2 regions of the Paenibacillus sp. FSL H3-0310 genome follow, and region 2 is predicted to be linked to the other one. Evidence: a T-box and tRNA genes for the amino acid it is inferred to sense, from the RefSeq annotation. Region 2 holds a T-box; the other holds one or more tRNA genes.
The links. The T-box of region 2 lies ahead of pheS (phenylalanine--tRNA ligase subunit alpha). A T-box ahead of a tRNA ligase gene usually reads a tRNA of that ligase, here a tRNA-Phe.

Region 1 (15,362 bases), on a different contig from region 2:
TGTGCGCAGTCAGGCTGATAGTGCGTATGTGCAGTGGGCCCATGAGCGCGGTTTGGAAGTATGGGGGCTGCTCAGCAATAGCTTTGAACCAGACATAACCACTGAGGCATTGTCGAGCTATGAGAAGCGGATGAACGCGATCGTACAGATCCTCGAGTATTCAGATTTATACAAGCTGGATGGAATTAATATTGACTTTGAGAATGTATATACGAAAGACGGGGAGAATGTTACACAATTTATGCGAGAGCTAAAACCTATGGCTCAAGCCAAAAACTTAATCGTCTCCATAGACGTAACCCCTAAATCCAACAGTGAGATGTGGTCAGCATTCCTTGATCGTAGAGCTCTTAATTCAGTAGTTGATTATCTTATTGTTATGGCTTATGACGAGCATTGGGCTGCTAGTCCTGTAGCGGGCTCTGTTGCGTCTCTGCCGTGGGTAGAAAGCTCGTTAAGCCGGATCATAGAGGAAGACGATGTGCCGCCTGAGAAGCTGATTCTAGGGATTCCACTGTATACTAGAATCTGGACTGAGGCCCAGGTGGATGGCAAGACCAAAGTAAGCTCTAAATCGGTTAGTATGAATGCCGTTGAAAAAATTATTAAAGAGAAGAAGCTGACCCCAACCTTTGATAAGGCAGCAGGGCAGAATTACGTTGAGTATAAGGAGGATGGCGCTCTTAAAAAAATATGGATCGAAGACAAAGTTTCTTTAAAAGCTAGAGTTGAGCTTGCTAAGTCTTTAGGGCTTGGTGGCATCGGTTCATGGAATCGCAGCTTTAGTAATCCGTCTGCGTGGGAGGCATTACAAGGGATTCATAAGTAATTATTATTTCATTCATATTAAACAAAGGGGCTCCCAATATAGGGGCCCCTTTGTTGTATTTAGCAAATGTTTGATTGCATTATAAATCGCTAGTAATAAGCTTCTGTAAGATGTGTTTTATTGATTAAGCTGCTGACTCTTAAGTTGTTCCGCAGTAATATTGGCCTCAGCTGGATCCATAGTAAGGATGGTATGGCAGAACATACAGCGGTCTGTTTTGCCCAGCATTTTGGTCAGCTTGTGACATTCAGGGCATTCCAGTTGGACTGCGCTAGTTGACAGCATCCCAGCCCAGAAATAGATTGCAAGACTTGCCATCATTGAGATTAAACCGATTACAAGACCGATTCCAGCGAATACTTTTCCAGTTGAGCCCCAAAACACGATGCCCGCTGTACCCAAAACCATAAGTCCCATTCCGAGCATTGTGAGCAGTAATCCCCATGTGCGAAAAGCGTTGATCTTAGCCGTTTTAAACTTCATGAGTGTTTGCTCCTAACTAAATATAGTTGGGTTGTCCAGAAGGAACTGTCTTTCATATGTAGAATAATAATTATAACTGAATTATAACTGACTGGACGCAAAATCGCCAAATTTAATGGAGGGAAGCATGGAATTGTCCAATGTAACTTTGTTGAGTGGAGAAACGTTTGATGAGAATGTTTTAGGAGCGGTCGTTTTGCGGCAGAATGGGGATATTCCGTTTCAAAGCGCACTTCTTCAAGATTTTGATATGGTAGTGTTAGTATTGCATGAAGAACAGGATAGAGAGCATATTGTTCGCCATACCATTGCCGGTGACCAACGGACCCAGTCAGTCCATATCGGCCTTTTTGCTTTGGAGCAGGCTGTTATGGCAGGGGATAATAACGAACTTCTTATCAGTTTGATGAGGGGGGAAGTGATCTGGGACCCCAAGGGAATACTCGAGGAAATGCGCCGCGAGATATTACAATTTGAAGGACCGATTAAGGAACGGGTCGCATTTATGGAGTTTGCTCGCTTTTTGCATATGTATGTGAAATCCAAGCGCTATATAGAGGCTGGATTTATTATGGATGCTTACAACTGTGTATTGATAGCTTTATATCATTGGGCAAGAATAGAAGTGAGTGAAGTGGGTGCTTTCCCCGAGCCAGCTATTTGGGAGCAGGTTAAAAGCATGAATACCTCCGTTCATAAACTTTATGAGGAGTTAACGGTCAGTACTGAGACCTTAGAGCAACGTGTTGAGCTTGTGCTTCTTGCATGTGAATTTGGGATTATGTCCAAAATGACGGATTGTTGTCTATTGCTCTTTAATATTTTGAATAGCCGTAAGGAAGCATGGAGCATTAAAGAATTACTGCAGCATTCAGGTCTGAGTCAATTAGAGTCTGAACTACCCCTTGTTTTACGAAAGCTGGTTTCTCGTTCGCTAATCCGAGAGATTACATCTTGGGCTGATGTTCACGAGGGAGAAGGGCATGCGATCCGCTATACATTATAGAGATGAATTAGATACAGCAGAAGATGTTTAATTATAGAGAGATGAGCAAGGATAGGGAGAGGCTGAGCACTCTCTTTTTGTTTGTTTACTAATATGAAACGCTCATATTTATTCAGAAAAATTAATGGTTGACTCTTTCCTTGTTCATGTGTTAAATTATAACTCGTCCCTCTGACACAGAGATGTGCTTTCGAAAACATTCGAAAGACAACCGAAAAAAGAAATTAAAAAAAAGGTTGACTAAAACGAGGACGCTGTGATATATTATAAAGGTCGCTGCTGAACAACACATCGACGAAATAAACAGCTTGATCTTTGAAAACTGAACAACGAGTGAGTAGGAAATCACGCAAGTGAAATCCAAAATTAGAGAATTAATTTTCTCGTCAGATGTTTCAAAATGAGCATATCGCTCTTTTCAATACTAATTGGAGAGTTTGATCCTGGCTCAGGACGAACGCTGGCGGCGTGCCTAATACATGCAAGTCGAGCGGAGTTATTTTGAAAGCTTGCTTTCAAAATAACTTAGCGGCGGACGGGTGAGTAACACGTAGGCAACCTGCCCTTCAGACTGGGATAACTACCGGAAACGGTAGCTAATACCGGATAATTTCTTTTTTCTCCTGAGAGAAGAATGAAAGACGGAGCAATCTGTCACTGAGGGATGGGCCTGCGGCGCATTAGCTAGTTGGTGGGGTAACGGCCCACCAAGGCGACGATGCGTAGCCGACCTGAGAGGGTGAACGGCCACACTGGGACTGAGACACGGCCCAGACTCCTACGGGAGGCAGCAGTAGGGAATCTTCCGCAATGGGCGAAAGCCTGACGGAGCAACGCCGCGTGAGTGATGAAGGTTTTCGGATCGTAAAGCTCTGTTGCCAGGGAAGAACGTCCGGTAGAGTAACTGCTACCGGAGTGACGGTACCTGAGAAGAAAGCCCCGGCTAACTACGTGCCAGCAGCCGCGGTAATACGTAGGGGGCAAGCGTTGTCCGGAATTATTGGGCGTAAAGCGCGCGCAGGCGGCTATTTAAGTCTGGTGTTTAAACCTTGGGCTCAACCTGAGGTCGCACTGGAAACTGGGTGGCTTGAGTACAGAAGAGGAAAGTGGAATTCCACGTGTAGCGGTGAAATGCGTAGATATGTGGAGGAACACCAGTGGCGAAGGCGACTTTCTGGGCTGTAACTGACGCTGAGGCGCGAAAGCGTGGGGAGCAAACAGGATTAGATACCCTGGTAGTCCACGCCGTAAACGATGAGTGCTAGGTGTTAGGGGTTTCGATACCCTTGGTGCCGAAGTTAACACAGTAAGCACTCCGCCTGGGGAGTACGGTCGCAAGACTGAAACTCAAAGGAATTGACGGGGACCCGCACAAGCAGTGGAGTATGTGGTTTAATTCGAAGCAACGCGAAGAACCTTACCAGGTCTTGACATCCCTCTGAATCTGCTAGAGATAGCAGCGGCCTTCGGGACAGAGGAGACAGGTGGTGCATGGTTGTCGTCAGCTCGTGTCGTGAGATGTTGGGTTAAGTCCCGCAACGAGCGCAACCCTTAACTTTAGTTGCCAGCAAGTAATGTTGGGCACTCTAGAGTGACTGCCGGTGACAAACCGGAGGAAGGTGGGGATGACGTCAAATCATCATGCCCCTTATGACCTGGGCTACACACGTACTACAATGGCCGGTACAACGGGAAGCGAAGCCGCGAGGTGGAGCCAATCCCATCAAAGCCGGTCTCAGTTCGGATTGCAGGCTGCAACTCGCCTGCATGAAGTCGGAATTGCTAGTAATCGCGGATCAGCATGCCGCGGTGAATACGTTCCCGGGTCTTGTACACACCGCCCGTCACACCACGAGAGTTTACAACACCCGAAGTCGGTGGGGTAACCCGCAAGGGAGCCAGCCGCCGAAGGTGGGGTAGATGATTGGGGTGAAGTCGTAACAAGGTAGCCGTATCGGAAGGTGCGGCTGGATCACCTCCTTTCTATGGAGAATCGTTCTCTGCAATGAGAACATTCAAATCGGAAGCTAAGCTTCCAAAACTCAGGTTTAGGCCTGTTACTCACTCGTTGCTCAGTTTTGAGAGTTTAAGCTCTCAAGTAAGACTTGATCCTTGAAAACTGGATACCGAAACGAATTTGCGTTTTAGAACATCTTTTAGCAACTTGTGCAAACAAGTAAATGTTATTAGTGAGATGATTCCAAAGAGAATGTCATCGTATGATATTTTCCTGCGGAAGAATCAAGGTTAAGCTAATAAGAGCACACGGAGGATGCCTAGGCGCCAGGAGCCGACGAAGGACGTGGCGAACAACGAAACTGCCTCGGGGAGCTGTAAGCAAGCTTTGATCCGGGGGTGTCCGAATGGGGAAACCCAGCTGTGGTAATTCGCAGTTACTCATTTCTGAATACATAGGAAATGTAGAGGCAGACCAGGGGAACTGAAACATCTAAGTACCCTGAGGAAGAGAAAACAATAGTGATTCCGTCAGTAGCGGCGAGCGAACGCGGAACAGCCTAAACCTAAGAGCTTGCTCTTAGGGGTTGTGGGACGTCTCACATGGAGTTACAAAGGAATATGGTAGGTGAAGAGGTCTGGAAAGGCCCGCGATAGAGGTAAAAGCCCTGTAACCTAAACTGTATTCTCTCCGAGACGGATCCCGAGTAGTGCGGGGCACGTGAAACCCCGTATGAATCCAGCAGGACCATCTGCTAAGGCTAAATACTACCTGGCGACCGATAGTGAAACAGTACCGTGAGGGAAAGGTGAAAAGCACCCCGGAAGGGGAGTGAAATAGAACCTGAAACCGTGTGCTTACAAAAAGTCAGAGCCCTATTAATGGGTGATGGCGTGCCTTTTGTAGAATGAACCGGCGAGTTACGTTTAACATGCAAGGTTAAGCCGAGAAGGTGGAGCCGCAGCGAAAGCGAGTCTGAATAGGGCGAATTAGTATGTGGACGTAGACCCGAAACCGTGTGATCTACCCCTGTCCAGGGTGAAGGTGCGGTAACACGCACTGGAGGCCCGAACCCACGTACGTTGAAAAGTGCGGGGATGAGGTGGGGGTAGCGGAGAAATTCCAATCGAACTCGGAGATAGCTGGTTCTCCCCGAAATAGCTTTAGGGCTAGCCTCGGTATAAGAGTAGTGGAGGTAGAGCACTGATTGGGTGCGGGGTCCGCAAGGATTACCAAGCTCAGTCAAACTCCGAATGCCATATACTTATTGCCGGGAGTCAGACAGTGAGTGCTAAGATCCATTGTCAAAAGGGAAACAGCCCAGACCATCAGCTAAGGTCCCCAAGTGTGTGTTAAGTGGGAAAGGATGTGGAGTTGCACAGACAACCAGGATGTTGGCTTAGAAGCAGCCACCATTGAAAGAGTGCGTAATAGCTCACTGGTCGAGTGACTCTGCGCCGAAAATGTAACGGGGCTAAACACACCACCGAAGCTATGGCTAGATACGTATGTATCTGGGGTAGGGGAGCGTTGTGTAGGGGTTGAAGGTGTACTGAAAAGAGCGCTGGACACTACACAAGTGAGAATGCCGGTATGAGTAACGAAAAGATCAGTGAGAATCTGATCCGCCGAAAGCCCAAGGTTTCCTGAGGAAGGCTCGTCCGCTCAGGGTAAGTCGGGACCTAAGGCGAGGCCGAAAGGCGTAGTCGAAGGACAACAGTTTGAAATTACTGTACCACCGTAATCCGCTATGAGCGATGGGGTGACGCAGGAGGGTAGTGACGCGGACTGATGGATGTCCGTCTAAGCAGTGAGGCTGATGTGTAGGCAAATCCGCACATCATTAAGGCTGGGCTGTGATGGGGAGCGAAAATTATAGTAGCGAAGGTCATGATCTCACACTGCCAAGAAAAGCCTCTAGCCAGGAGAAGGTGCCCGTACCGCAAACCGACACAGGTAGGCGAGAAGAGAATTCTAAGGCGCGCGGAAGAACTCTCGTTAAGGAACTCGGCAAAATGACCCCGTAACTTCGGGAGAAGGGGTGCCCCGGTAGTGTGAATAGCACGAGGGGGCCGCAGTGAAAAGGCCCAAGCGACTGTTTAGCAAAAACACAGGTCTGTGCGAAGCCGCAAGGCGAAGTATACGGGCTGACGCCTGCCCGGTGCTGGAAGGTTAAGGGGAGTGGTTAGGGGTAACCCGAAGCTATGAACCGAAGCCCCAGTAAACGGCGGCCGTAACTATAACGGTCCTAAGGTAGCGAAATTCCTTGTCAGGTAAATTCTGACCCGCACGAATGGCGTAACGACTTGGGCGCTGTCTCAACGAGAGATCCGGTGAAATTTTAATACCTGTGAAGATGCAGGTTACCCGCGACAAGACGGAAAGACCCCATGGAGCTTTACTGCAGCTTGATATTGAATTTGGGTACGATCTGTACAGGATAGGTGGGAGCCGTAGAAATCGGAGCGCAAGCTTCGGTGGAGGCGCCGTTGGGATACCACCCTGATCGTATCTAGGTTCTAACCTAGTGCCCTAATCGGGTACGGGGACCGTGTCAGGCGGGCAGTTTGACTGGGGCGGTCGCCTCCTAAAGAGTAACGGAGGCGTTCCAAGGTTCCCTCAGAATGGTTGGAAATCATTCGCAGAGTGCAAAGGCATAAGGGAGCTTGACTGCGAGACCTACAAGTCGAGCAGGGACGAAAGTCGGACTTAGTGATCCGGTGGTACCGCATGGAAGGGCCATCGCTCAACGGATAAAAGCTACCCTGGGGATAACAGGCTTATCTCCCCCAAGAGTCCACATCGACGGGGAGGTTTGGCACCTCGATGTCGGCTCATCGCATCCTGGGGCTGAAGTAGGTCCCAAGGGTTGGGCTGTTCGCCCATTAAAGCGGTACGCGAGCTGGGTTCAGAACGTCGTGAGACAGTTCGGTCCCTATCTGTCGTGGGCGCAGGAAATTTGAGAGGAGCTGTCCTTAGTACGAGAGGACCGGGATGGACGTACCGCTGGTGCACCAGTTGTTCCGCCAGGAGCATGGCTGGGTAGCTACGTACGGACGGGATAAGCGCTGAAAGCATCTAAGCGTGAAGCCCCCCTCAAGATGAGATTTCCCAATTAGTAAGACCCCTTGAAGACGACGAGGTAGATAGGTTGGAGGTGGAAGTGCAGCAATGCATGGAGCTGACCAATACTAATCGGTCGAGGGCTTATCCTATACGTAGAATGCAGATTCGTTTCGGATTCAGTTTTCAGGCATCAAGCCTGGTATGAATATTCCCTGATAGCTCAGTTGGTAGAGCACTCGACTGTTAATCGAGTTGTCACAGGTTCGAGTCCTGTTCGGGGAGCCATATGGAGAGGTGTCCGAGTTTGGCCGAAGGAGCACGATTGGAAATCGTGTAGGCGCCACAAGCGTCTCGAGGGTTCGAATCCCTCTCTCTCCGCCACAAATTTTTAATTAGTATGGCCCGTTGGTCAAGGGGTTAAGACACCTCCCTTTCACGGAGGTAACATGGGTTCGAATCCCATACGGGTCACCAAATTTTCACTTGATTTATCCTAGTGGACTTTGGTACAATAACAATTGTTGTTTATGGAGGCTTAGCTCAGCTGGGAGAGCATCTGCCTTACAAGCAGAGGGTCGGGGGTTCGATCCCCTCAGCCTCCACCATAACACTTTCTTACTGACGCGGGGTGGAGCAGCCCGGTAGCTCGTCGGGCTCATAACCCGAAGGCCGCAGGTTCAAATCCTGCCCCCGCAACCAATTAACTTAAGCAATTATATCTTTTGGAACCGTGGTGTAGTTGGCCTAACATGCCTGCCTGTCACGCAGGAGATCGCGGGTTCGAATCCCGTCGGTTCCGCCATTTTCATCATGGCTCGGTAGCTCAGTCGGTAGAGCAGAGGACTGAAAATCCTCGTGTCGGCGGTTCGATTCCGTCCCGAGCCACCATTTATCATCACAAAAGAATGAGTGCCATGCCGGTGTAGCTCAATTGGTAGAGCAACTGACTTGTAATCAGTAGGTTGGGGGTTCAAGTCCTCTCGCCGGCACCATCCTTGGAGGATTAGCGAAGTGGCCAAACGCATCAGACTGTAAATCTGCTCACGTGAGTGTTCGGTGGTTCGAATCCATCATCCTCCACCAGTTTTTAGGGGCATAGTTTAAAGGTAGAACAACGGTCTCCAAAACCGTTGGTGTGGGTTCAATTCCTGCTGCCCCTGCCAAGTTCTTTCTAAAGTTTAATATGGCGGCCGTGGCGAAGGGGTTAACGCACCGGATTGTGGTTCCGGCATTCGTGGGTTCGAGACCCATCGGCCGCCCCATTTACTTTAAAATGAATAATGGCAACAATATCAACTTAATATGGCGACTGTGGCGAAGGGGTTAACGCACCGGATTGTGGTTCCGGCATTCGTGGGTTCGAGACCCATCAGTCGCCCCATTTTACTTTAAAATGTTATTGGGGATTAGCCAAGCGGTAAGGCAACGGACTTTGACTCCGTCACTCATAGGTTCGAATCCTATATCCCCAGCCATTTTATGCGGACGTGGCTCAGCGGTAGAGCATCGCCTTGCCAAGGCGAGGGTCGCGGGTTCGATTCCCGTCGTCCGCTCCAAGTTTTCATGGCGCCATAGCCAAGTGGTAAGGCAAAGCTCTGCAAAAGCTTTATCCCCAGTTCAAATCTGGGTGGCGCCTCCATTTAGTTCATATGTGCCGGCGTGGCGGAATGGCAGACGCGCTCGACTCAAAATCGAGTGGGAAACCGTGGAGGTTCGAGTCCTCTCGCCGGTATCTTAAAAAGGTTTGTAAGACTGCTTATAAAAGCATTCTTACAAACCTTTTTTCTTTATGTCCTTGGGTTTACAGCAGTAAGCCGTTGAATAGAGAGTTTCTCTATTTCAACGGCTTTTTTTAATCTGATTAGTGATTAACCTGATTGATTATTAATGCGGAATGCTCGCGGAGTAAGACCTATTTCTCGTTTAAACATATTGCAGAATTGGGCATCGTTCACAAAACCTGCAGCAGCGGATACTTCAGAGATTTGCATCTGAGTATGACGTAATAGAGACTTTGCATAATCCAGGCGTTTTAACAGCAAATACCGCAGGGGTGAAGACCCGAAACGTTCTTTAAATAGATGGCGAAAACGATCGTAACTATATCCGGACATTTCTGATAGTGTTTCGACGGACAATTTATGGCGATAATGCTCATTCATATAATTAAGGACATATTGTACTCGATCTTCTGTTGGGGATTGATATCCAGAGGCACTAAGAAGCCTCATAAGATGGACGGTAATCTCGCTCATTTGTAGGTTTAGAAGCTCAGAGAATCCGTCTTGCTTGCGTGTAAACTCTGCTTTCATTCGCAGCAGGATTTGAAGAACGGTCTGATCTTTATCATCTTCATATATGCCGAGCAGATTACTCATATTAGGGTGTTCCGAGTGGAAGCCTACAAATAATACATTTGCATCCTCACGGTGGTGCTCGTCATGTTTATGATTGGGTGGCACAAGCGCGAAAGAAGAGGAGCGAAAATGGTAACTTCGTGGGCCAACATTGGTTGTCCCTACCCCCTGTAAATAATAGACTAGTTCGTAGCATTCATGCTGGTGTGGAGGGATATAAGTATTTAGCTCATGTGTGGCACTTACAATATATAGAACACGATCCATGATGATCCTCCAATACTTATGTTTTAGCCGAATCGTACAAAACTATGACCGAAATCATATAATTATTTTTAATAATATTTGTTATGATCGTATCAATAAATCCGAAAGTTCGCAACCTGACTGGCCATCTCGTTCGGAAATAAAGCGGATTATTAATAATAATGGTATTTTTATTGCTATTTTTGAGCCTAAACGTTAAATTTATTACTTTTAATGATACTTTATTTGGAAAAAAGAGAATTTCCATTTGAACCGTGAATTATACAATGGGTGAAGATGGGATTCTGCGGATTACTAACCAACTAAAATTAGGGGTGGAATAGAGTAATGAATAAAAAAGTTCTTTCTTTGTTGTTATTAATGGTGATGGTTCTGGTCACAGCATGTGGGAATAACACGTCCAATAACGGTTCTTCTGCGAATACTGGATCAAACGCTGCTGAGGGTGGAGAAACAGGTGCAGGGGATAAACTCAAGGTTGTATTGCTGATTCCGGGGACACTTGGGGATAAATCATTTTTTGATTCCGCTAATAACGGCTTGCAAAAGGTTAAGGATGAACTTGGTGCAGTAACAAAGGTTGTTGAAATGGGCGTTGATAAAACGAAATGGGAGCCTACATTTAACGATATCGCTTCCGAGGATTGGGATGTAATTATTTCTGGCGGTTCTGAAATTACAGAGATGTTTAATGCAACGGCAGAATTGTATCCAGACAAAAAATTCATTAATTATGATACTGACATCGATGAAGCACCAGATAACATGTACAACATGTCTTATGCGACAAATGAAGTATCTTTCTTGGCAGGTGCCGTAGCAGCATTAGCTACACAATCGGATATGCCGAATGCTACCCCTGAGAATGTGATTGGGTTTGTCGGCGGTATGGATATTCCGGGGATTAATGCTTTCTTGGTCGGTTACATTCAAGGTGCTCAGTACGTTGATCCTGATGTAAAAGTTGCTGTGTCGTACGCTGGTGATTTTGTTAACCCGGCAAAAGGTAAGGAGCTGTCTCTAATTCAATATAACTCCGGTGTGGATGTTATTTTTAACGTGGCTGGGGGTACAGGTCTTGGGATCTTTGACGCAGCTAAAGAGAAGAAAAAATATGCAATTGGTGTAGACTCCGATCAGGCAATGTTGATTAACGATACGGATAGTGAAAAAGCAAATCTAATCGTTACTTCATCTATTAAAAAGATTGATACGGCTATTCTAGGTGCAGTGAAGAGATTGCAAGAGGGTACGCTAGAAATGGGCAAACGTGATGTATTGAGCTTTGTAGATGATGGTGTAGGTATTGCTGAGAATGATATTTATAAAAATGTATTCCCGGCTGATCTTCAGGCCAAGGTTGAAGAAGTGAAGCAAAAGCTGATCAATAAAGAAATTAAAGTGGATAATGCGATGGGGATGGAAACCGCAGAGGTAGAAGCTATTCGTAACGCAGTTAAGCCTTAAGCTTTAAATCTTAAGATCAGTTCTATAGAGATAAACCTACAGTTGGAGATTCTTCTAGTCAGGGGAATTCCAGCTGTATATTTTTGCAGACCTCCAAGTTGAAAGGCGTTGAGACCTATGTACACAGCTCTGCTGGAAATGCGGGGAATTACCAAGGTATATCCCAATGGCGTCGTTGCAAATAAAGACGTGCATTTTTCTTTACGTGAGGGAGAAATACATGCGATTGCAGGTGAGAACGGTGCAGGTAAATCGACTTTAATGAAGATTATGTTCGGCATGGAAGAGCCAAGTGAAGGCGAGATCTATATCAAGGGTGAAAAAGTAAAGCTGCAATCCGCTCAGGACGCCATTGATAGAGGCATCGGCATGGTCCACCAGCATTTCATGTTGGTACCTTCTTTTACGGTGGCAGAGAATATGGTGCTGGGTATGGAGCCGCGCAGAGGAGTTGGCATTAATTATGCCGAGGCTGTGCGCATGACGGAAGAGACCGCAAGGAAATACAATCTGGCCGTGGATCCAAAGGCAAAAGTAGAGGATCTTACAGTTGGGATGAAGCAAAAGGTTGAGATTCTTAAGGCGCTGCTGCGTGGTGCGAAAATTCTGGTGCTTGATGAGCCAACTGCGGTGTTGACTCCACAGGAAACAGAGGAATTGTTCCGCGAACTTAAGCAATTAAGGGAACAGGGCCATACGATAGTTTTTATTTCGCACAAATTAAAGGAAGTCAAAGCGATTTGCGACAGAATTACGATTATGCGCAGCGGCCGTAGTGAAGGTGTTTTTCAAACACAGGATGTGACAGAACAGGAAATCTCGCGGTTAATGGTCGGCAGAGATGTCGTGCTGAAATATGACAAAGAGATTCTGGCTGTTAGTGAGCCAGTACTAACGGTGCAGGGACTCGGTGTGAATGATGCAGATGGCAAAGCATTATTGTCGGATATCAATTTTGCGGTACGTGGTGGGCAGATCGTTGGAATTGCTGGTGTAGAAGGCAACGGGCAGACACAGCTCATTGAAGCTCTTACAGGTAGCTTGAGAGGTGTCTCAAGTCAGGGTTCTGTACTAGTGAAGGGAAAGGATATCCGTGAATCGGATATTTTGGATATTCGTAAGCTAGGCGTTTCCTATATACCGGAGGATCGGATGCGGCAAGGGATCGCTAGTGAAGCAAGCATAGCTGATAATCTGCTATCTACTCAGTATCGTACAAAAGCAATGAATAAAGGTCTTTTTTTGAATGGCTCACGAATTGCCAAGCTAGCAGTATCCCTTGTAGAGGAATTTAAAGTCCGCTGTTCAGGACCTTCTCAGCCCATAGGAATGTTGTCAGGTGGTAACATGCAGAAGGTAGTCGTAGCTAGAGAGTGTTCGACTGAACCGCAGCTGCTTATTGCAGAACAGCCGACACGGGGTGTGGATATAGGCGCAGCCCAGTTCATACATCAAAAGTTGTTGGAATTACGTTCAGACGATTGCGCGATTTTGCTAGTGTCGGCAGATTTGAATGAGATCTTGGAGATCAGCGATAGTCTGTTAGTAATGTACGAGGGTAAGATTGTTGCCTTTTTCGAGGAGCCATCTAAGGTTAGTGAGGAAGAATTAGGTCTTTATATGCTGGGGATTCATCGACAGGACGAGGAGCACATCGGGAGGGCCGTAAATCATGTTTAAAGTTAAATATTTTGAGTACATTCGGACATCGGCGGTAATCGTTATTGCACTCGCTATTGCCTTTCTGATCATCTCTTTGGTCAGTAATCAGCCTGTGAAGACGATTGGTATATTCCTATTAGAGCCGTTATCCAGTAAAGGTCATATTGGTAATGTGATTGAGATGGCGATTCCGCTCATGTTCACTGGGTTGGCAGTATCCTTGTTGTTTCGAGCCAATATGTTCAACCTGGGAGCTGAAGGGATTTTCTATTTCTCCGGTGTTGTAACTTCCGTATTGGCTATTCATTTAACGCTGGACGGCTGGCTGCATCCGATGGTAGCTATTGCTGCAGGTTCAATTGTAGGAGCGTTGCTCTCGGCAATACCTGGTATTCTGAAGGCAAAATGGAATGCTAATGAGTTGGTTACATCCTTAATGTTCAATAATATTTTGTTCGGAGTAGGGCTATACCTACTGAACTATCATCTGCGTGATGCTAAAGCTTTTGCCAATGTATCCTACAAATTCGAGAAAACGGCACTGCTGAGTAAAATGGTCTCGGGCACCCGTATTCATACCGGTCTTATTATCGTTATCGTGCTTATTACTGCAGCTCATCTATTCCTATACAAAACGAAATGGGGATATGAGCTGCGCATGACAGGCATCAACCGGGACTTTGCCCGTTATTCCGGTATGAAGACAGCCAAGGTTATTATTCTCGTCCACTTGATTGCAGGTTTTATCGCAGGTATGGGGGGCTCCGTAGAAGTGCTGGGGATGTATAACCGTTTCCAATGGACGTCACTGCCTGGTTATGGTTTGGATGGTGCCCTTGTAGCGATGTTAGCCAAAAATAATCCGCTGTCCGTAATCGGCTCTGCATTATTCCTAGCGTACATTCGAATTGGGGCTGACATGATGGCGCGTCTGTCTGATGTACCTTCAGAGATGATCTCAATTATACAGGCAATTATCATTCTTCTGATTTCGGCTGAGCAATTTCTGAAGTTCTGGAAAAATCGGATGCTCTTGAAGGAGGCGAAGGAAGCGTGAATAGTTTGTTTGATGTGATTTTTACAACTGACTTTGCGTTCTCTGTCCTTCGCGTGACGACTCCGATTCTGTTTGCCGCGCTCGGCGCACTCATCTCCAACCGTGCAGGGATCATTAACATTGGGATGGAGGGCATCATGCTTGTTGCCGCTTTAGCGGGTGTCATCATAAGCAGCTATACACATAGCGCATGGGTAGGTCTGCTTGGGGCGGTGCTGTCTGGAACATTGATCGCTGGAATATTAGCTTTTTTCACCCTGAAATTCAAAACACATATCATTCTCGGGGGTGTGGCCATTAATATGTTCGCTTCGGGAGGCACTGTGTTTATCCTCTATCTGCTTAGTGGCGACAAGGGTTCTTCCACTTCGCTGGCGAGTAAAGTTCTACCTAGTGTCCAGATTCCTTTGTTGAAGGATATCCCGGTGCTTGGACCTATTTTATCGGGGCATCACATTCTGACGTATGTTTCTATATTGGCTGTGTTTGTTGTCTACTATCTATTAAACCGTACACCGCTTGGACTGCGCATTCGTTCAGTGGGTGAAAATCCACATGCGGCTCAATCCGTGGGTGTAAGTGTTGTAAAAATACAGTATATGGCTTTGCTGCTTAGCGGATTTTTTGCCGGTTTAGGCGGTGCTTATATGTCGATGGGGTATTTGTCACTGTTTACCCGCGATATGATCGCTGGCCGGGGCTGGATTGCCATTGCCGCTGAGTCGATGGGAAGAAGTACGACCGTAGGCACGGCGCTGACCTCTTTATTATTTGGTACTGCAGATGCATTGTCGAATGCGCTACAGGTGTTGAAGATTCCTGCGGAGCTAATCGCCACTCTTCCTTATGTAGCCACAGTAATTGGACTTGTGATCTACGCAGTATCTGAGACACGAAAAAAGAATAAAAAACTTAAAAGCCCGCTAGTTAAATAGCGATTGAAATGATTGATACACAGACAAGGAGTGAGTACCTATGCCAACACCTATTATTATTGACTGCGATCCAGGGCATGATGACGCAATAGCGATACTGCTTGCCATAGCAAATTCGGAGAAGTTAGATCTGCGCGGGATTACAACGGTTGGTGGAAACCAAATTTTAGATAAAATCACGGAAAACGCCCTGAAGGTGATCAGCTTCGTGAATGCTGACATTCCTGTAGCTAAAGGGGCTGCTGGCCCACTGTTCGGCAAGCTTGTTACAGGTGA
Region 2 (15,362 bases):
TATCGCGGATGGAAGCTAGCAGATCGCCCGCTGGTACAGCGGAATCCACGACCACAGCAATATCCCGCTCCATTCCTGGGAAACGCGGAAGCTCATTATATTGCAAACGGCTTTGCGCACTTTCATATAACGGCTGCAATAAAATTTCTGCCGCATAAGTATCCACCAGATCCAGCTGTCTTTGCAGATCCGGATGAATCTGTCCCATCGTTCCGATCTTCACAAGACCCTCGTTTCCGAGTAAATATACCGACGCGGAACGCCCAGGATGATATCCTTCTGGACTATCTCCTACATAGACGATTTTATCGGTCAGCCCTAAATGAGCAAATACCGTTTCCAGCGCACCCTTCAAATCAAAGAAGTCCACAGGCTGTGCCGAAACATTCCATTGCTTCACTGTTAAGCTTCCGCTAAGCAGCAGCCCCAGCACCGGCAGTTCGCGTGGCTGACGAGTCAACTGTTCTTCATCCGTGAAGAAGACGTTGCCGATTTCAAACAATGCCAAGTCGCTTTGACGACGATTGGTATTGTAGCTGGCAATATCCAAGAGTTGTGGTAGAAGGCTGGTACGCAGTACGCTGCGTTCTTCACTCATCGGCATAGCCAGCTTCACCGCTACTGCTCCTTCTGATAACTCAGGGAACATTGTGCTTTGTTGCGGCTGGATGAAGGAGTAACCCATCACCTCTTGGTAACCGCCATGTGACAATAGGCGACGCAGTTCACGACGGAGCGCTTGCTTGTGAGTTAGTGCTCCTGGCGTTGTAATTCCTTCAATTAGAGTCGTTGGAATATTGTCATACCCGTACAGGCGGGCAATTTCTTCAATAAGATCAACATCATAGCTGATATCGCCACGTCTGGTTGGGACTTGAACTTCAATCAGCCCTTGTGCGGTATCTCCACATTTGAAATGTAGACGGCCAAACAATGTCTTCACTTCCAACAAGGACAAATCCGTTCCCAGATAACGATTCAGTTTCTCTAAGGACAAGGTGAGAACCTTCTCTTGAACAGCGTCAGTTCCTGCTTGCACGATGCCTTCATGGACCGATCCGCCAGCATAACGTGCAATCAGTACGGCTGCACGGTTCAATGCAGGAATAACTGCACTTGGATCCACTTCCTTCTCGAAACGAAGGGAGGCTTCCGAGCGAAGTCCCAATTGACGCGAGGTTTTACGAATCGTTCCTCCATCAAACTTAGCAGATTCCAGAACAAGGTTTACCGTCTCAGCAGTAACCTCTGTATCCCGTCCACCCATTACTCCGGCCAGACCTACAGCTTTTACTCCATCAGCGATAACGAGCATTTGCGGCTCTAGCTTACGCTCTTGACCGTCAAGTGTAACCAAAACTTCACCTTCATGGGCAAGACGAACGCCGAGTTCTCCACCTTGTACTTTATCTGCATCAAAAGCATGCAGCGGCTGTCCATATTCCAGCATCACATAATTGGTAATGTCCACAATATTATTAATTGGACGAACCCCAGCAGCCATCAGACGATTCTGAATCCACAGCGGTGATGGTGCAGGTTTAACACCTGCAATATAACGAACTGCATAATGGCTGCAGTATTCTTCATCTTCAATCTTGACGGAAATGGAATCCGCAGCAGGACCACTGATCTCAATCATTTCGCTTTTTGGATCAGGTAATTTAACTTCACGCCCAAGAATTGCACTTACTTCATAAGCAGCACCAATCATGCTGAGGCAATCTGAACGGTTCGGAGTCAGATCGAATTCCAGAATCTCGTCATCTAAGCCGAGGACCTTGGAAATATCCTGACCAATCTCTGTCCCTTCAGGCAGCACAAGAATACCTTCTTGTTGCTCTTTTGGAAGCAATTTATCATTCAGTCCCAATTCTTTGGCCGAGCAGATCATTCCTTGCGACAGGACACCGCGCAGCTTGGCTTTTTTGATATCCAGTCCTGGCAGCTTAGCGCCAACCATTGCTACAGGTACAGTTTGACCTGCAGCTACATTTTTTGCGCCGCAAACGATTTGTAGCTCCTCATCTTGGCCCACATCCACGATACATACGTTCAGCTTGTCTGCATCAGGATGTTTTTCCTTTGATTTCACATAGCCGGTTACGATGCCGGAAATGCCTTTATTGCGGCGCTCTACGCCGTCAATCTCAATGCCGGCAGCGGTAATCTTCTCCGCTAGCTGTTCGGCGGTTACTCCTTCAATCGATGTATAATCAGCCAACCATCCGGTTGATACTTTCATATCCGCTCACTTCCTTTATGTTTCAGATGTATTTATTTCACTGTCGTTCGCGCTGCTTCCTGTGGGAGAACACTCCAAAGCCATTCTCCGCCACTATCAGCCAGCGCGCCCACAAAAACTAAACGCCCTTGAATTGCTTCACAAAACTCATGTCATTACTATAGAAATGTCGGATGTCATCGATGCCGTATTTAAGCATTGCAATCCGCTCTACACCCATTCCGAAAGCGAAGCCGCTGTACTCAGCAGGATCATAGCCACCCATTTTCAGTACATTTGGATGCACCATACCTGCGCCAAGGATTTCTAACCATCCGCTTTGCTTGCATAGTCTGCAGCCATCGCCGCCACATTTGAAGCAGCTTACATCTACTTCAACACTTGGCTCAGTGAATGGGAAAAAGCTCGGACGAAGACGAATGCCTGTATTCGGTCCAAACATCTCCTGCACAAATTGTTGCAGGGTGCCCTTCAGATCACTCATTCGAATGTTACTTCCAATGACCAAACCTTCGATTTGGTGGAACTGGAAGGAATGCGTTGCATCATCATCATCACGGCGGAATACTTTACCCGGGCAGATGATTTTTACCGGAGCTTCACCGTTCATAGCCTGCATAGTACGAATCTGTACCGGCGAGGTTTGTGTGCGCATTAACAGGTCATCCGTTAAATAGAAAGAATCCTGCATATCACGTGCCGGGTGATTCTTAGGCAGATTTAGAGCTTCAAAGTTATAATAATCGGTCTCTACTTCCGGACCTTCAGCTACACGGTAGCCCATGCCGATAAAAATATCCTCAATCTCCTGTACGACTCTGCTAAGCGGGTGAATGCCCCCTTGCTGCATACGGCGACCCGGTAAGGTTACGTCTACTTTTTCAGCCTGCAGACGTTGCTGGGTTTCCTGCTCTTGAAAAGCCTCCTGCTTCGCGCCGATAATCTCCTCAATAGCACTGCGAACCTGATTCGCTACTTGCCCGATTACCGGACGTTCCTCAGCACTAAGTCCTCCCATACCGCGCAGAACCTCTGTAAGCTCACCTTTTTTACCGAGATACTTCACTCTTAGATCATTTAGTACCTGCGGATCCATAACCTCCTGCAGCTTAGCCAGCGCTTCAACCTTCAATGCTTCCAACTTCTCTTTCATGGCCGTGTACAGCCCCCTTCAATCATTGTCTAGTTCAACAAAAAAAGGCCTTTTCTCCCGGTAAGGGACGAAAAGACCGTGGTACCACCCTTGTTAGACAAGCTGATCTGTTCCCCTTAAGAGCTTCATTCCCTCTTTTGGCTGGACAGATACCTATCTCACTTTATACAGAAATAACGGTCTGTGACCGGTATCCCCTACCCTTCCCTATTAGACAGCTTAAGGAATTCAGGGAACTGCTCCGGAGTGAACTTCGACAGCTCTGCTTCTTAGAAACGCTCTCAATCCGCGGCGTCTCCTCCCTGTAAGTCAGGCACTGTGTACTCTTCTCCATCACTGCATTTCACAATTCATGCTAATTGTCAGGTATCTCTTTACTACAAGAGATATGTCTCTTTATTATATGCAAAATCTGTCGTTTTGACAAGCTGGACAAAATCAGGCTAATTTTTATCTTCTTTTAAGCTGGCTTTAAGCTTCAGAGCCATTTTTCCAACTTTTTTTCAGCTAACATTCAGCGGAGCTTGATAATTTCCATTACTAGGAAGGCTTGCTTATCCACTCGGGTGCACCTTCGCAGACTATTAACTATCCTATTGGGAGGAAATCAAATGCATGTACGGAGAATAAAAGTAGCCGCGGTGCTGCTAAGCACAGCTGTACTTAGCCAATCTGCAGCGTATGGTGCTCATACCGCTTGGGCCGGGACTACATCCACCAAAATAGCAACAACAGCTTCCGTATCCGCTCTGGATAAACTAGGCTCCATAGCCTTGAAGACTAACATCAGCGCAAAGCTGACGGATGTCAGCTTATTAACTCAGGATGGCGGAAATATTCTCACATACACACTCAGCTACTCTAATGGAAGCAACGCTAGCCTCAATCTGGTGGACTTTTTCTCCAAAGTAACTACTAGCGGTGGTACAGTTATTCAAGGAAGCCCTATTACCAGCAGTGCAACCATCAAATCTATTGCCGCGAAAAGCAGTCAATCTATCACCTACTATGTAAACATCGGCAAATCCACCTCTTTAAACGGGGTCAAAATTTCATTGTACGGATGGGACTTCAACACCACCGATTATCAAAAAAAGCTAGGGAACTTCACCGTACCAACAGGATATTCACAAGCTGTCGCCAGAGGGCAGAGTAAAAAGATCACCCTAAACAATCTCCCTGTAACCACCAAGGCAGAGAGCCTGCAAATTTATAAATATAACGGTAAGGTCTATGCCAAGGTTGGCGTTAGCTTCACTAATCAAGGAACCAAGGTACTCAGTGATACTGGACTTAAAGGATACCTCGCTTCCGCTGGAGGATCTGTATTTGAACTCGCACTTGATGACACCAGCACCAGCTATAAAGTACAGCCTCAGGAAAAGAAGACGATCTACTATTTGACGGAAATCCCTTCTTATATGAAGACAGACAACATGGCGCTGCAATTTGCCGGAGAAGATGCCTCATTAAAAATAGCGTTGCCGGTTGTCGCCTACAATCTCCCCGCTGCAACAACACCGGATCTTGTCGTAGCCAGCAATGTCACGAAGAAGCTTACAATCAGCAATAATACAGTCGAAACACAGCTGAAAACGGCTAACGTCTATGCTGACAATGGCAACGCAAAGTGGACACTACAGTTCCGCATCAAAAATAGCGGCAACAAAGCGGTGAATGTGCCTGCCTATGAACTTGCTATTAAAGCCGCTGAAGGGTATAGCTTTCCGGTAGATACGAAGGATTTTACCAGCCTAACATTGAAACCGCTTGAAGAAAAGATTATTGAACTCAGCGCAGATGTACCACTCACACTCAATCAAGGAACATTGCAGCTGCAAATGACTGAGCCGGCTGCTGAAGGCAAGATCATTTTTCCTACCGCCTATTATCAGATCCCTTACACGCTGCAAACTAACAATTGGCAGGACACGGAATACCCCATTGAGAACAGTCACGGTACATTTGTTGTCAAAATTGCAAACATTCAAAGACTCCCTTGGTCCGACAAAGACCAGATCGTAGCTAAAATCAACATCCGCAACACTAAATCAACCTCTGTTCAGCTTCCTGCGCTTACAAGTGTCGTCAAAGCTGGAGAAAGTGACATCAGCAGCACTTCCCAGGTTGTCTCAGAAAGTACGCAAACCATCCTCGGTCCAAATGAATCGGCTGCTGTGTATGTCGTAGCCAATGTTCCTTATAGCTATACTTTCAATCAATTAAAAATCACCCTGCAAGAAACTTCAGGTGAAAGTAAGCTTAACTTCCTTTCTCTAAGTACTACCCAACTGGACAGCCGGGTACAGAGTGTTGCAGCTGAAAATTCTTTCCATCTTGAGCTTGAAGGTAAAAAAGCGGAATTACTTGTACGCCGGACCCTCGTGTACCCAGGTACAGATTCAAATCTCTTGTACACAGAACTAGAAATGAACAGTGAGGAATCGCGTAAATCCGAACAGGCTCAGCTCGTAGCCTATTACAAAACACAAGACAATCAATATTATGAAGCCGAAGTCACCCAGTCCAAAACCTCCACCAGTCCTAACGGAAAAAGTCTGGTCACCCTCTGGAGTAAGCTCCCTCTCGGTATAGATCCAGCGAACCTTGTCCTTTACATCGGGGAGGGTGTTTCTGAAGGCAAGCTTACCGCTCCTGGCGGTCAATCGTCGGGTTACATCAATACGGTATCGCTTGGACTGAACCAGTTGGGGGTGGAGCCCAAAGGCAATCTTTTGAACGTGGAAATGTTTCCTTATACTCTATCCGTTACAAATGCAGTCGCCACCGTCACCGCTGGTAAAGATACGCTCAGCACTGCACTAACCTACAACATGTCAGCCAGCACGCTTTATGAATCAGGCACCTATGAGCACAAACTGGTGTTGGAGCTGATTGACCCCTTAGGACAAAGCATGGAAAAAACATTAACGCTTGGCACAGATCTACAATTAGGTAACTTCAAGTCGTACACCACAACCTTCACAAGCAGCCTGTACAAAACACTGGGTGGCGGCGCAATCCGGTTGAATCTATACGACGAATTCCAAGGCCATCGAAATCTGCTGGGAACACAAACCTATGTTGTCACTTATCAGGCGGCATCAACGACTTCGAACAGCAACTCTACTTCTGGTACAGATCCAGACACCAGCAATACATCCGGCAATTAATATGATGAGATATGGAGGATAGAAATGAAGAAGAAAAAAATAGTGTTCTGGACTCTTGGAGTAGTAGTTGTAGCCACAGCAGGAATGCTGGTTTATACATTGTTACCTGATAAGAACAGTCAAGCCGCTGAAGCGCCTGTTAATACAGCTACCGTTACAAAGGGCGATATCGTAGTTAGTGTATCCGGAGCCGGCTCCGTGATTGCTACAGAAACTGGTAAAGTAAAAACGAAGGACAGCGGGACCGTAGCTGAGGTTCTTGTCAAAGAGGGCGATCTCGTGAAAAAAGGCCAGACTTTGATTACCTTTGAAGGCAATGATCTGAGTGACAATCTCAAGCAGGAGCAAACTTCACTTGCCTCGCTTGAGACCGATCTTGAGGACAAGCAGGAGCAATATAAGAAGCTGGCCGTATCAGGTGCAGCAGAAGATGAGCTGGCAAATGCCAAACGTTCGATTGAAAAGGCCAAAACCGACATTTCGGCGCAACAGGAAAAAATAGCTTCTGTCCAAGAAGATATGCTTCCTCCTGATCCGTTAACGGCTCCTATTGACGGAACTGTAACGACAGTTAATATTGCAAGCGGTGAAAAAGCCATGGACGGCTCTGAACTCATCGACATTACCGATTATGCTAATTTAAGTGTAGTTGTGCAGGTGGATGAGCTTGATATTCCTACTGTAAAGCTAGGGATGCCTGCCACTATTTCATTGGATGCTCTGCCTGATACGGAATTCAAGGGCACGGTTACGAAAATAGCTAATGAGGGCACCGCCTCAAACGGTGTTTCCCTCTTCGATGTTACCATAGGTCTAACAAGCTCCGAAGGTGCTCTTGTCGGAATGTCTGCGGAAGTTTCAGTAACCACTGCTGAGAAAAAGGATGTATTAACAGTACCTATTGAGGCTGTACAAGAAAGAAACGGAAAATACACAGTTTCTATTCCTCTAGCAGCGGGTTCAGCCGCAACTTCCAAAACTACTGGCGAGGGCCAAGCACCAATGCCTAGCGGGGCTCCTGACGCTCGCGGCGGCGCTATGCCCAGCGGGGCTCCTGACGCTCGCGGCGGCGCTATGCCCAGCGGGGCTCCTGACGCTCGCGGCGGCGCTATGCCCAGCGGGGCTCCTGACGCTCGCAGCGGCGCTGCCGGTGGAAGAAATCGCGGCAATAGCTCAGGACAGATGGTCACTGTCGAAGTGGGTCTCCATGATGAGAGCAGCATTGAAATTGTCAGCGGACTCCATGAAGGGGACCAGGTGATCATCCCTACCGTAATCTCTACGAAAACCGGAACAACCAGCACGGAAACGGAAACTAGAGGTGGTATGGGCGGTATGGGTGGTGCTGGCTTCGGCGGCAGTGGCTTTAGTGGGGGGGGCGGCTTCACCGGAGGTGGCGCTGGTGGTATGGGGAGCGCACCAGGTGGTGGCGGAGGTGGCGGCAGATGAGTGCTTCAGCACCTCTGATCGAAGTTCACGACATGTCCCACGGCTACACAATGGCCGGAGAAACCATGACGGTCTTAAATAGCCTTTCCTTTACAATTGATCTGGGGGAGTTCGTAGCTATTATTGGTCCCTCCGGTTCTGGTAAATCAACACTCATGAATATGCTTGGTTGCCTCGATATCTCCGATGAAGGAAGTTATCTTCTAGATGGACAAGAGGTTCGCAAGTTATCCGACAATAAGCTCGCAACGATCCGCAATGAGAAGATCGGCTTTATCTTTCAGAATTTCAACCTGCTCCCCAAGCTGTCAGCCATTGAAAATGTGGAGCTGCCATTAATTTATCGTGGCCTCCCCCATCGGGAAAGAAGACAACTAGCACAGGAAGCACTCATTAAAGTAGGGCTGGAGGATCGGATGCATCACCGCCCTTCTGAGCTTTCGGGAGGACAGCAACAGCGGGTAGCGATTGCCCGGGCTATGGCGGGATCTCCCCCTATTCTACTCGCCGATGAACCAACCGGGGCACTGGATACGCGAACGGGGCAGGAAGTCATGCAAATGATACGTGAGTTGAATAAGCAAGGACATACCATTATCCTTATCACACATGATCTGGAAATAGCTAAACAAGCGGAGCGGATTATTCGTATTCAGGATGGCAACCTCGTGGAAGATCGGAGGAATGCGGGGTGAAATTGTACCAAAGCATGCGAATGGCCCTGAAGAGCATCAACAGCAGTAAGGTTAGAGCTTTTTTAACGATGCTTGGGATTATTATTGGAGTCTCTTCGGTCATCATTCTTGTTTCTGTTGGGCAAGGAACTACTTCACAGATCACAGAGCAGCTAAACGGACTAGGCACAAACCAACTCACTGTAAACATTACTGGCCGTGGGGCGACTACCTCTCTCACCTATGAGGAAGCCCTTGCTCTAGGGAATATAGAGGGTATAGCAAATGTAGCTCCTGTGATCAGCGGCAATGCTACAGCCAAGAACAAAACGGACAACGTTAGTGTAACTGTAGAAGGAATCACCCCCTCTTATGAGGAGGTAAAGGATTTTCATGTACAGGCAGGCCGCTTCTTGCTTGATATTGATAACGAATACCGGCAAAAGGTAGCGTTGATCGGTTCAGGTACGGCCGAAGATTTATTCGGTACAGACAATCCTGTAGGGCAGAAGGTCCAGTTAAACGGGATTAGCTATAAAATCGTTGGGCTTTTAGAAACAAAAGGCTCCAGTCTAAGTGGTTCCAACGACGATATCATACTCATTCCTATAAGCGCGGCAGAACGCCAATTAAAAAGTAAAGGCGTCCGTTCCATCACCATTAAGACAACTTCAGCAGATACTGTAGCAGCTGCAAAAGAAAAACTGGAAAGTACGCTTGATGCTAAATTCAATTATGCGGATAATGCTTTTAGTGTGTTTGATTCTCAGGAAATGCTGGAAACTGTCAATTCCACAACAGATACACTTTCCATGGCGCTTGCAGGCATAGCAGGCATCTCACTTTTTGTCGGCGGCATCGGAATCATGAACATCATGATCGTATCTGTCAATGAAAGAACACGTGAGATTGGTATCCGTAAAGCAATTGGTGCCAAAAAATTCGATATCCTCGCTCAATTCATGATTGAATCCATCGTGCTCAGCGGTTTGGGTGGGGTGCTCGGGGTTGGCATTGGTGTCGCGGGCAGTTGGCTGCTAGGTAAATACTCAGCACTTACAGTTTCGATTGCTTGGGATATGGTACTGATCTCTTTTATTTTCTCCTTACTCATCGGTGTGATTTTTGGAATGATGCCTGCGAACAAAGCTGCACGACTTCGCCCCATTCACGCACTGCGTAACGAATAATGAATGATTAGCTGTCCTATAGTCATTAAGATGACTAAGGGCAGTTTTTTTTCAGCAGCTGTAAAAGGTATCATTTATGATCGAGTTGGGTAATAGGAACCATCGGTTTGAATATAGATAATTCAATAGGCCCATACACTAAACTTTAAATTTTGTCATTTTGATTATTATCTGAGTAAAGATTGCTCTATAAGCAGCACGTCCTATATACTTGATATACTAGAAACTACCATTTACTCACACGTACACTTTCCTATGTTTCTCCACAATGTATACAACACCTCTTTTATCCCAAAAGCACCTTAAAACATCAGTGAATGAATTAAATTACGCCTGACCATAGATTGCGTTCTGCAGGTTCTACTTAAGCAGCAATAGATTTTCTTAATCATCTTATACAGGGAGAAGATGACTGTGGCAGGATTCTTTGAGTTCAAGGTAACACGCAAACTATTCTATGTCTTCGCTGCAATCTCCGTCCTTCTGGTTGGGATCAGCGTCGCCTCGCTACTCTATTTAAATTACACGATTAATAGATTGTCAGATTCTCTTTATGATGATATATATCAGAACTCTAAGCTTATACTGAGCGCCGATCGTGATCTGCATCAAGCCGCTGTAGCCTTGCAAATCGCAATGGGTCCAAACCTAACAGCCGCAGAAGGTGAACAGTTCACTAAGGAGTTTATAGATAATAATCTTCAAGCGCAGGAACGAGTAAGTCTAGCAAGATCAAATATCTACTCTATAAAAAACCCTTACAGTGATATGAAACAAAGTGGGATTATCCTTTCCGAATTAAAAAACGAACTCAGCTCCTTCGAAACTACCATTATCAAATGGAAAAATTCAGGGTATACGCTAATAACAGAACGGACGAAGGGCAGCTGGAACCCAGATTCATATTCTGCGCTCACCCTAAACTCGCAATTCAATGAAGCTAGGGCACATCTCGATCAAGCAGAGGACTTGATTGGCAACTACGCCTTGCAAGTAACGGATGGTTTTGAGGATAAAAAAAGCGCTTTGTTCTCTCTTTATTCACTCCTCTTATTTGTGTTTCTCTTAGTTATTATTTACCTTGGACGCAAAATCATCTGGCTCCAGAATGAAATGCTGGAAGAACAAACACTTTATCAGCTTATCGGTGAAACCATGTCTGATTTCATTATTTTGACGGATCCCAACGGGTTGATTCTATACGCTTCTCCCTCACACTCCAGTATTCTAGGCTATGTGCCTAAAAAAGGAGATCCGTTATCCAACTACATACGTGAACCGGAAATTGCCTGGGCTAAATTAAAAAGTGTTGTTCAGGGAACTCCGCGTATTTCTGAACTGCGCATGCGCGGAGCAGAAGGCCAATGGGTATGGCTTGAAACTAAGGTGTCACCTGTTCTCGGCAGCCGTAAATTCCCAGCACAATTTATGCTGTTATCTCGGGAAATTACCCAGCGAAAACAATACGAAGAACGACTACATAAGCTAGCCTTCTATGACCATTTAACAGCGATTCCCAACAGGGCTCATTTCAAAATGTATATGGAGAACCTTATCACCCAACCCGAAGGACGGAGGCAAAATATTGCGCTTGCCCTGCTGGACTGTGATAGATTCAAGCAGCTAAATGATACCTTAGGCCATCTGGCTGGAGACGAATTTCTTCAGCTGCTCTCCCGTGAACTTCAGCATACGGTTAAAGGAATAGGTCAGGCCTTCCGGATCGGCGGAGATGAGTTCGCAGTTGTACTGCATCGATTCACTTCTCCAGAGATGCTTAATGAAACACTGCAGCGGTTACTTAAACTGTTCAACAAGTCTTGGTCTGTTGATAACGGGTCCAGCTTCCATACCTCCGCGAGTATCGGAGTCGCTTTATTTCCTGAACACGGAAGCAGTATTAATGAACTGCTCCGTGCCGCCGATTTGGCGATGTATCGCTCCAAAGACCATGGTGGCAATAAAGCCAATCTCTACTACGAGCTTGTGGACGAAGGGTTAGCTAACCAGACCATTGTAAAACCATAAGAGCAAATAAAAAGCTGTCTCAGGAAAAACCAACCCTGAAACAGCTTTTTTTGTATGGCCTCTAACTGCTTAACCGAAGATGATCTTCTGAAATTTCGTCAATCTCCTGATCACGATCCCGAACTAAGACCTTGGTTAACTCTCCATTCGTAGAACAATCAATGAAACGGTCTCCGTCCCCATCTTTTTCTTCCCAATCATTAAGCCGCAAAATATATCCGATGGATTGGGTATCTGGCAGCACTTCGATGCGGGCTACTGCACGCCCGTTCTCCATATAACGGAAATCGCATTGTCCATCCTGGATTCCTGTATCCCAAACCCAAAGATTCCAGCCTTGGTAATTCTGATCTGGGCGTTCATAGTGTATTTCGATAATTTTAGAGCGTGGGGCTGGCTCACCACATTCATCATAAAGGACCATCATCGACAACCCTTCCACCTCTACCTCATTGCCTTCGATTCTGCGGATGGCTTCTATCCCGGCACGGGTATGGTCTACCACTACGTTCCAACTATCAGCAACCTCAGGAAGTGATACCGACATCCGGTCATTATTAGCATTGAAGACAACGGTAATATTATTCCAGAGATCACCTCCTGCATGGCTTCTAAGCAGATACGATACTATTCCGCCATCACAACGCAGAAATTCTAAGGAGCGTTCAATTTCCTGGCGGCCATGCAGACGAAATGCCGGATGTGTACGCCGCAGCTCGATCAGGCCTTTATAATATTGAAATACGGGCTTAAATGCGCTTTTCATATTCCAGCGGATCGAGTTGACCGCATCACCGCTGCGGTAGCTGTTATGATCTCCAAATTTACTGCGCAGGAGCTCATCTCCAGCATGCAGGAAAGGAATCCCCTGCGAGGTCAGAATCATTCCGTTAGCAAGCAAGGATCGACGTACAGTTTCATTACCGAGAATATTCTCCTGATCTACATTCACGTATGGATTGGCATGGGCCACTGCCTCTTCCAGATCTTCGTTATCCATGTTAGCGATTACCGGAAAATCAGCTTCCTGACTCCCTCCTTGAACGATAAGCATCTTATCCCATAAATTCAAATTATCATGGGCAGTTACATAGTTCACCGATTCCACAGGCGAGTCCGTAAACTCATGAATTGCTCCTTTAATTCCGGCTGCAATAGCACCTTCTTTGCCGTATTCGCCTGTCACGAACCCTCTTCCGAAGCCATCACTATCCCCTTTGATCGCTGAACGGAAGTTATCGTTGAAGACAGCATAGCCCTTGCCCCGTTGTACACCTTTTAGCGTTTTAGTGGCCAGCGGAGAATCTCCACCCGTCCAAGGTTCACCGTAAAGCAACAGATTCGGATTCACTTCTAGCCGAAGCTCTTCGGTAATCTCCCGCATGGTAACACTGTCCATCAGTCCCATTAGATCAAACCGGAAACCATCCATATGATATTCCGAAGCCCAATAAGATAAGGAGTCCTTAATAAATTTACGGACCATCGGACGTTCTGTAGCCAGCTCATTGCCAACCCCGGAGCCATTCGACAAACGTCCCGTAAAATCGCGGCGATAGAAATAATCTGGGACAAGCGGCTCAAAGGGGCCATTCTCCACAGCATACGTATGGTTGTAAACGACATCCATAATTACCGCGATCCCGCGGCTGTGTAAGGCCTGCACCATCTCTTTAAATTCACGAATCCGCAAGCCAGGATTGGCAGGATCGGTGCTGTAAGATCCTTCAGGTACATTATAATGCTGGGGATCATACCCCCAATTGTAGTCCATATTAGCTATGGAGGAACCCCGATTGACCACCTTCAGCTCATCCACGGTCTGAAAATCAAATACCGGCATCAGATGTACATGGGTAATCCCTAATTCAGCCAGATGATCAATCCCCACTGTATTTCCTGCCGAATCCTTTAATCCAAATTCGGTAAATGCTTTGAATTTACCCTTATAATGCATACCTGAGCTCTCATGTGAGGAGAAGTCACGAACATGCAGTTCATAAATCACTGCGTCGGCAGGATGCTGTAACGGAGGCGCTACATCCTGATCCCAATGTTCTGGATTCGTATCCTGCAAATTAACGATTGCTGATCTTAAACCATTTGCAGATACGGCTCTTGCATAAGGATCTACTGCTTCCGTCACATTGCCATCTGCAAAAACAGCACGGTACATATAATATTTCCCTTTTAGATCACCTGATAACTTGGTCTGCCAGACTCCACCATTACTACGCTGCATATATACAATACGACCATTGTCCATAGCACTCTTAGGTGACTCAGTATTCAGTTGATGCCCACCTGTTTCGTACAGTACAAGGGACACAGCAAGTGCCGTAGGTGCCCAGACTTTAAATACACTGTACTCCGTTGAATACGTCAAGCCTAAATCCTTGCCCTCGTAGACTTCCATCATCAATTCTGCATTTATATAATTTTTACTCATGAATTAACACCATCCTATGGCTCCCCACCTAACCTGTGGGGTTGCTTATAAGTCCATATATTACCAATTCATTTCATATTAATACTTGCACAGCGCTGCAAGTCGGCAAATGGAGTATAAACTTTCTATGGATCCTTACTATTATATGTACGACATATTTATAGGTTTGGGTTCCTTATCGACTTTATGCTCATTACTAATACTATCGGTATAGACATCTGCGCAATAAAGAAAATAAACAGTGAACAGTAAATGAGGTCGAATTACAGAAAATTATAGGTTAAAAAACATAAAAAAGCCGACCTCCAGCCATCGGAAGTCGGCAATAGTAGTTGGAAAAACAGTAGAACGCTAAAACGGATTAATGCATGCGTAAAAAGTTACTTAGCGATACTTTGAACAAGCGCAGCGACTTCTTCAGCCGTGCCAAGCTGCAACGCTTTTGCAGCCAAATCCTTCATGTCGGCAGCCGACAATTTAGAAATTTGACTACGCGCTGGCAAAATGGAAGTTGCACTCATGCTGAATTCGTCGAGACCAAGACCCAGTAGCAGCGGAATAGCTGTTGCGTCACCAGCCATTTCACCACACATCCCCGTCCATTTACCTTCTGCATGGGCTGCATCAATTACATTTTTGACCAAACGCAGGATGGCTGGATTGTAAGGCTGATACAGGTAAGATACCTGTTCATTCATACGGTCCGCAGCCATTGTATATTGAATAAGATCATTCGTACCGATACTGAAGAAATCAACTTCCTTAGCAAACTGGTCAGCCAGTACAGCAGTTGATGGAATCTCAACCATTATGCCAAGCTGAATGTTGTCTGATACTTCCTTACCTTCTTCCCGAAGCTTAGCTTTCTCTTCGAGCAAAAGATCACGTGCAGCACGGAATTCACCAAGCGTAGCTATCATAGGGAACATAATGCGAAGATCCCCGTGAACACTCGCTCTTAGTAACGCGCGTAATTGAGTACGGAAAATATCCTGACGATC

Region 1: it encodes a tRNA-Phe, which carries the amino acid that the T-box ahead of pheS (phenylalanine--tRNA ligase subunit alpha) is inferred to sense. The anticodon was not compared.

The regions. Positions count from the first base shown of each region.
Region 1 is NZ_JBBODC010000001.1:275,014-290,375, forward strand. Features, by position in the region: gene MHH63_RS01405 (glycosyl hydrolase family 18 protein) at 1-829, shown strand, start outside; gene MHH63_RS01410 (DUF2614 family zinc ribbon-containing protein) at 947-1,312, opposite strand; gene MHH63_RS01415 (nucleotidyltransferase-like protein) at 1,440-2,318, shown strand; rRNA gene MHH63_RS01420 (16S ribosomal RNA) at 2,744-4,301, shown strand; rRNA gene MHH63_RS01425 (23S ribosomal RNA) at 4,564-7,490, shown strand; tRNA gene MHH63_RS01430 (tRNA-Asn) at 7,551-7,626, shown strand; tRNA gene MHH63_RS01435 (tRNA-Ser) at 7,630-7,722, shown strand; tRNA gene MHH63_RS01440 (tRNA-Glu) at 7,741-7,815, shown strand; tRNA gene MHH63_RS01445 (tRNA-Val) at 7,871-7,946, shown strand; tRNA gene MHH63_RS01450 (tRNA-Met) at 7,964-8,040, shown strand; tRNA gene MHH63_RS01455 (tRNA-Asp) at 8,066-8,143, shown strand; tRNA gene MHH63_RS01460 (tRNA-Phe) at 8,154-8,229, shown strand; tRNA gene MHH63_RS01465 (tRNA-Thr) at 8,258-8,333, shown strand; tRNA gene MHH63_RS01470 (tRNA-Tyr) at 8,339-8,424, shown strand; tRNA gene MHH63_RS01475 (tRNA-Trp) at 8,431-8,504, shown strand; tRNA gene MHH63_RS01480 (tRNA-His) at 8,528-8,603, shown strand; tRNA gene MHH63_RS01485 (tRNA-His) at 8,647-8,722, shown strand; tRNA gene MHH63_RS01490 (tRNA-Gln) at 8,742-8,816, shown strand; tRNA gene MHH63_RS01495 (tRNA-Gly) at 8,823-8,897, shown strand; tRNA gene MHH63_RS01500 (tRNA-Cys) at 8,907-8,980, shown strand; tRNA gene MHH63_RS01505 (tRNA-Leu) at 8,995-9,073, shown strand; gene MHH63_RS01510 (AraC family transcriptional regulator) at 9,210-9,965, opposite strand; gene MHH63_RS01515 (BMP family ABC transporter substrate-binding protein) at 10,293-11,432, shown strand; gene MHH63_RS01520 (ABC transporter ATP-binding protein) at 11,550-13,112, shown strand; gene MHH63_RS01525 (ABC transporter permease) at 13,105-14,151, shown strand; gene MHH63_RS01530 (ABC transporter permease) at 14,148-15,086, shown strand; gene MHH63_RS01535 (nucleoside hydrolase) at 15,127-15,362, shown strand, end outside.
Region 2 is NZ_JBBODC010000003.1:501,290-516,651, reverse strand. Features, by position in the region: gene pheT (phenylalanine--tRNA ligase subunit beta) at 1-2,245, opposite strand, end outside; gene pheS (phenylalanine--tRNA ligase subunit alpha) at 2,364-3,398, opposite strand; T-box leader at 3,459-3,744, opposite strand; gene MHH63_RS28180 (hypothetical protein) at 4,010-6,571, shown strand; gene MHH63_RS28175 (efflux RND transporter periplasmic adaptor subunit) at 6,596-8,020, shown strand; gene MHH63_RS28170 (ABC transporter ATP-binding protein) at 8,017-8,715, shown strand; gene MHH63_RS28165 (ABC transporter permease) at 8,712-9,884, shown strand; gene MHH63_RS28160 (sensor domain-containing diguanylate cyclase) at 10,299-11,912, shown strand; gene pulA (type I pullulanase) at 11,974-14,361, opposite strand; gene ptsP (phosphoenolpyruvate--protein phosphotransferase) at 14,742-15,362, opposite strand, start outside.